Regions from separate parts of the Paenibacillus sp. FSL R5-0519 genome, predicted to be linked through region 1. Evidence: a T-box and tRNA genes for the amino acid it is inferred to sense, from the RefSeq annotation. Region 1 holds a T-box; the other holds one or more tRNA genes.

Region 1 (3,273 bases):
TCAAAAGGGTGGAAACCGCCAGCAAGCTGTAGAACCAGCCACGTGTCTGGTCAATTCCCTCACAGATCATATCAGCAGGGTACTGCTGTTCAAATACTTCTTTATTTTCAAATGGATAGTGCTGCTGGGCAAACGGCATGGAGCCGCTGTCGAACCAGACATCGATCACTTCCGGTGTACGTTTCATTTCATATTTGCCACAAGAGCTCATGACTTTAACGTCATCCACATATGGTTTATGCAATTCAAGATTCTCAGGCACATCACCAACCGCACGAGCACGCAATTCTGCAATGCTGTGTGGAGCAAATTGTTCACCAGTCTCCTCGCACACCCAGATGTTCAACGGAGTTCCCCAATAACGATCACGGCTGATGTTCCAATCCACCAAATCCTCAAGGAATTTACCGAAACGTCCTTCACGAACGTGACCCGGGTACCAATCCACCTCACTATTGTTGGCAATCAATTGGTCCTTGATGGCTGTTGTTTGGATAAACCAGCTGTCCATTGCATAATACAGAAGCGGTGTATCACAACGCCAGCAGAATGGATAGCTGTGCTCATATTTTTCTTTGCTGAACAGACGTCCATTCTCAGACAGATATCGTACGATATCAATATCACAGTCCTTCACGAAACGTCCGGCAAAGTCAGTAACCTCAGCGACAAATTTACCTTCCAGGTCCACCATGTTTACAAAGCTGATTCCATTCTCACGACATACACGGTAGTCATCTTCACCATGGGCAGGAGCCATGTGTACGATACCCGTACCACTTGCATCCGTTACAAAGCCTGCGCCCAGAATGATGTTGGCTTTCTCAGCCTGTACGTAGTTAAACGGAGGATCATACGTTTTGCCAACCAGATCGGCACCTTTCAGTGCACCAATGATCTCATACTCACCCTTGGTATCTTTCATCACTTTCTCCACCAGATTGGTTGCCATGATGTACACTTCATCCCCGTGACGTACACGGGAGTAGTCCATTTCCGGATTCACGGCAAGTGCGACGTGTGAAGGCAGCGTCCAAGGTGTCGTTGTCCAGGCAAGCACGAATTCTCCGCTGTCATTCAGCTTGAATTTTGCTGTAGCGCTCAGGTCTTTGACGTCTTTGTACCCTTGTGCAACTTCATGGGAACTCAGTGTTGTCTGGCAAGATGGGCAATACGGACTCACACGGTGACCCCGATACAACAGGCCTTTCTCATGGATTGTCGCGAGGATGTTCCATACACTCTCAATGTAGTTGTTATCAAGGGTGATATATGGGTTATCCATATCTGTCCAATATCCGATACCTTCTGTCAGATCACGCCATTGTTGCTCGTACTCAAATACACTCGCTTTACATTCGTTAATGAATTTCTCTACGCCGTAATCTTCGATTTCCCACTTGTGGGAGATGCCAAGCTTCTTCTGTACACCCAGTTCTACGGGCAGGCCGTGTGTATCCCAACCCGCTTTACGAACAACACGGTAACCCTTCATTGTGTTATAACGACCAACGAAATCCTTGATTACGCGTCCCAGTACGTGACCGATATGCGGTTTTCCGTTCGCTGTAGGCGGCCCTTCATAAAATACAAAGTTTGGCTTGCCCTCGCGGTTTTCGATGGATCTTCTAAATGTATTCTCCGTTTTCCATTTATCCAACACGCGTAATTCTCTGGCACGTGCCTTCTCTTTGACGTCAACTCGTTGCATGGTGATCATCTTCCCTTTCTTTGGTTAAATTGTGGACCGTCCACAAAAAGCGTTTCAATCCCCCTAAATCCCCCTTGCCAAGGGGGACCCCATAGGCGCTCCGCCCTCTGGACACCCGGGATGGCTTGTCGATTGGGGGACAGTTGCGCCGCTTGTGGGCGAGGGTTTATGTGCGTGGTGGCGGCCATTTTGCGGCTTGTTCCCTGCGTGAACGCCGCATGGCCTTACCGCGAGGCGGGTGTTGCCGGGTGCTTCGCTTCCCCGGCGGGCGGCTCTCTCCCTGAGGCACCTTCGGGCCTCATGGACGTTCGCCTTAGCGAACCCTGTGTGCCGGGTGCTTCGCTCTCCCGGCGGGCGGCTCTCTCCTTGAGGCACCTTCGGGCCTCATGGACGTTCGCCTTTTTTGGACACAAAAAAGCCCCATCCCTGGAAAGGGACGAGGCTATGCTCGCGTTACCACCCTAATTCTGTTCATCACAAACCACATCCAGGCAAGCTGGGTATGCTCTGTCATCAACAGCGCTTATGCCCCGCTAAACTACCGCAGGGTGCCGTTATAACGTACGGCTTACGGTTCGGCTTACACACGGCAATCACGATCACCGCTTCAGCGTCACTTCTCCGGGGAGATATTCGGCTATAACTCATCCATTGGTTTGCACCAACCACCAACTCTCTGAGGGATGAGATCATAACGTACTGAACCCGTCATGGAATCACTATTCATTATGAATATAGTTATAGCCTCTTTGCAGACAAAAGTCAACCAGGCGACAGACTAATAAATTTCTTTCATCTCCCGCTCACGGTCACGCACTTCCTGCTCCCGGCTCTCCAGCACTTCCCAACCATCCTGAGTCAACAGTTCAAGCTGCGCTTCAACAAGCGTGCGGAAACGGGCACGATAGATCGATGCCTGCTTTTTCAGTTCCTCTACTTCCAAAGCAATCTTTCGTGATTTACCCAACGCTTCGTTCACGATCCGGTCTGCATTTTTCTCTGCTTCCTTCACGATCAACTGCGCTTCTTTCTTCGCATTATTCTTCACATCATCAGCAGCTTCCTGCGCAATAATGATTGTTTTGCTGAGCGTTTCTTCAATCGTTGCAAAATGATCCAGCTTTTCCTGAACGGACAGCAACTGATTGCTCAGCTCTTTGTTCTCGCGAATGACGCCTTCGTAATCTTTGATGACTTGGTCTAGGAATTCATTGACTTCATCCTCGTCATACCCGCGCAAACGTCGGGAAAATTCCTTGTTGTGTATGTCCAGCGGCGTTAATGGCATGCTGTCCACCTCCTGTAAAAGTTCCTTCCCGTCCAGAGAAGGTTTGCAGCATAAATCTTTGACTTAATGTATATCGGATACACCGCGTATTTTCTACACCTTTATGATAAACATTTCGACAAGAAAGCGGATTTTCCTGCAACAGACTCAGGCAAATTTGCCGATTTTCACTCGGCATCGTCCTTTTTTGGTCATCCCATCCTGTTCAATGACCTTGAAGCGGCCAAATCCCTGAATGGATACGACATCACCCGCTTTAAGCGATTTGGACGGA
Region 2 (3,273 bases), 1.3 Mb from region 1:
TTCTAAGCCAACATCCTGGTTGTCTGTGCAACTCCACATCCTTTCCCACTTAACACACACTTGGGGACCTTAGCTGATGGTCTGGGCTGTTTCCCTTTTGACAATGGATCTTAGCACTCACTGTCTGACTCCCGGAAGTAAGTCTATGGCATTCGGAGTTTGACTGAGCTTGGTAACCCTTGCGGGCCCCGCACCCAATCAGTGCTCTACCTCCACGACTCTGTTTTCCGAGGCTAGCCCTAAAGCTATTTCGGGGAGAACCAGCTATCTCCGAGTTCGATTGGAATTTCTCCGCTACCCCCACCTCATCCCCGCACTTTTCAACGTGCGTGGGTTCGGGCCTCCAGTGCGTGTTACCGCACCTTCACCCTGGACAGGGGTAGATCACCCGGTTTCGGGTCTACGTCCACGTACTATGTCGCCCTATTCAGACTCGCTTTCGCTGCGGCTCCGGCTCTTCACCTTAACCTTGCACGGGAACGTAACTCGCCGGTTCATTCTACAAAAGGCACGCCATCACCCCTAAAACGGGCTCTGACTTTTTGTAAGCACACGGTTTCAGGTTCTATTTCACTCCCCTTCCGGGGTGCTTTTCACCTTTCCCTCACGGTACTGCTTCACTATCGGTCGCTAGGAAGTATTTAGCCTTGGCAGATGGTCCTGCCGGATTCATACGGGGTTTCACGTGCCCCGCACTACTCGGGATCCGTCTCGGAGGGAACAGACTTTCAATTACAGGGCTTTTACCTTCTTTGGCGGGCCTTTCCAGACCTCTTCGCTTAACCGGTTCCTTTGTAACTCCATGTGAGACGTCCCACAACCCCAAAGAGCAAGCTCTCTGGTTTGGGCTTCTCCGCGTTCGCTCGCCGCTACTGACGGAATCACTATTGTTTTCTCTTCCTCAGGGTACTTAGATGTTTCAGTTCCCCTGGTATGCCTCTACACAACCTATGTATTCAGTTGTGAGTAACTGGAAATTACCCCAGCTGGGTTTCCCCATTCGGACACCCCCGGATCAAAGCTTGCTTACAGCTCCCCGAGGCAGTTTCGTTGTTCGCCACGTCCTTCATCGGCTCCTAGCGCCTAGGCATCCTCCGTGTGCTCTTAGTAGCTTAACCAAATTGCTCCGGTTTCGATTGCTCGCTTCCCTTGTTTTGCTTGCGCAAAGCCAAAAGTCGCTCCCATTCGATACCATCGTACGTGCAATCTACCGTTTTTATTGAAACTTGTTATACACAAGTTCAGCTAAAAAGGAATGTTCTAATTCGCATTTACTTTCGTTTCGATATCTAGTTTTCAAAGAACAAACTTGTAAAACATTTTTGGTGGAGCCAAGCGGGATCGAACCGCTGACCTCCTGCTTGCAAGGCAGGCGCTCTCCCAGCTGAGCTATGGCCCCATATAAAATTTAAAGGTATAGATGGTGGGCCCTGGTGGACTCGAACCACCGGCCTCACCCTTATCAGAGGTGCGCTCTAACCAACTGAGCTAAGGGCCCACATTACACATACTGTTTGAACCCAAAATGGGTTACGCTTGGCGGCGTTCTACTCTCCCAGGACCCTGCGGTCCAAGTACCATTGACGCTGAAGGGCTTAACGGTCGTGTTCGGGATGGGAACGTGTGGAACCCCTTCGCTATCGCCACCAAACGTTTGAGAGTTTGAGCTCTCAAAACTGAGCAACGAGTGAGTAATTTATGCAGATCTAGTCTGCTATTTGAATGTTTCCACGCGGGAAACGATTCTCCATAGAAAGGAGGTGATCCAGCCGCACCTTCCGATACGGCTACCTTGTTACGACTTCACCCCAATCATCTATCCCACCTTCGGCGGCTGGCTCCTTGCGGTTACCCCACCGACTTCGGGTGTTATAAACTCTCGTGGTGTGACGGGCGGTGTGTACAAGACCCGGGAACGTATTCACCGCGGCATGCTGATCCGCGATTACTAGCAATTCCGACTTCATGCAGGCGAGTTGCAGCCTGCAATCCGAACTGAGACCGGCTTTTTAGGATTCGTTCCACCTCGCGGCTTCACAGCCCGTTGTACCGGCCATTGTAGTACGTGTGTAGCCCAGGTCATAAGGGGCATGATGATTTGACGTCATCCCCACCTTCCTCCGGTTTGTCACCGGCAGTCACCTTAGAGTGCCCACCCGAAGTGCTGGCAACTAAGATCAAGGGTTGCGCTCGTTGCGGGACTTAACCCAACATCTCACGACACGAGCTGACGACAACCATGCACCACCTGTCTCCTCTGTCCCGAAGGAAAGGTACATCTCTGTACCGATCAGAGGGATGTCAAGACCTGGTAAGGTTCTTCGCGTTGCTTCGAATTAAACCACATACTCCACTGCTTGTGCGGGTCCCCGTCAATTCCTTTGAGTTTCAGTCTTGCGACCGTACTCCCCAGGCGGAGTGCTTAATGTGTTAACTTCGGCACCAAGGGTATCGAAACCCCTAACACCTAGCACTCATCGTTTACGGCGTGGACTACCAGGGTATCTAATCCTGTTTGCTCCCCACGCTTTCGCGCCTCAGCGTCAGTTACAGCCCAGAGAGTCGCCTTCGCCACTGGTGTTCCTCCACATATCTACGCATTTCACCGCTACACGTGGAATTCCACTCTCCTCTTCTGCACTCAAGTCACCCAGTTTCCAGTGCGATCCGGGGTTGAGCCCCGGGATTAAACACCAGACTTAAATGAAAGCCTGCGCGCGCTTTACGCCCAATAATTCCGGACAACGCTTGCCCCCTACGTATTACCGCGGCTGCTGGCACGTAGTTAGCCGGGGCTTTCTTCTCAGGTACCGTCACCTTGAGAGCAGTTACTCTCTCAAGCGTTCTTCCCTGGCAACAGAGCTTTACGATCCGAAAACCTTCATCACTCACGCGGCATTGCTCCGTCAGGCTTTCGCCCATTGCGGAAGATTCCCTACTGCTGCCTCCCGTAGGAGTCTGGGCCGTGTCTCAGTCCCAGTGTGGCCGATCACCCTCTCAGGTCGGCTACGCATCGTCGCCTTGGTGAGCCGTTACCCCACCAACTAGCTAATGCGCCGCAGGCCCATCCCCAAGTGACAGATTGCTCCGTCTTTCCAGTTTCCTTCAGGCGAAGAAAACAACTATTCGGTATTAGCTACCGTTTCCGGTAGTTGTCCCAAACTTAAGGGCAGGTTGCCTACGTGTTACTCACCCGTCCGCCGCTAAGTATCAAAGAAGCAAGCTTCTTATCAACTCCGCTCGACTTGCATGTATTAGGCATGCCGCCAGCGT

The links. The T-box of region 1 lies ahead of ileS (isoleucine--tRNA ligase). A T-box ahead of a tRNA ligase gene usually reads a tRNA of that ligase, here a tRNA-Ile.
Region 2: it encodes a tRNA-Ile, which carries the amino acid that the T-box ahead of ileS (isoleucine--tRNA ligase) is inferred to sense. The anticodon was not compared.

Annotation. Positions count from the first base shown of each region.
Region 1 covers NZ_CP150234.1:1,840,891-1,844,163, reverse strand. The annotation lists gene ileS (isoleucine--tRNA ligase) at 1-1,711, opposite strand, end outside; T-box leader at 2,141-2,432, opposite strand; gene MKY73_RS08250 (DivIVA domain-containing protein) at 2,490-2,999, opposite strand; gene MKY73_RS08245 (YlmH/Sll1252 family protein) at 3,147-3,273, opposite strand, start outside.
Region 2 covers NZ_CP150234.1:548,754-552,026, reverse strand. The annotation lists rRNA gene MKY73_RS02380 (23S ribosomal RNA) at 1-1,118, opposite strand, end outside; tRNA gene MKY73_RS02375 (tRNA-Ala) at 1,324-1,399, opposite strand; tRNA gene MKY73_RS02370 (tRNA-Ile) at 1,422-1,498, opposite strand; rRNA gene rrf (5S ribosomal RNA) at 1,535-1,651, opposite strand; rRNA gene MKY73_RS02360 (16S ribosomal RNA) at 1,754-3,273, opposite strand, start outside.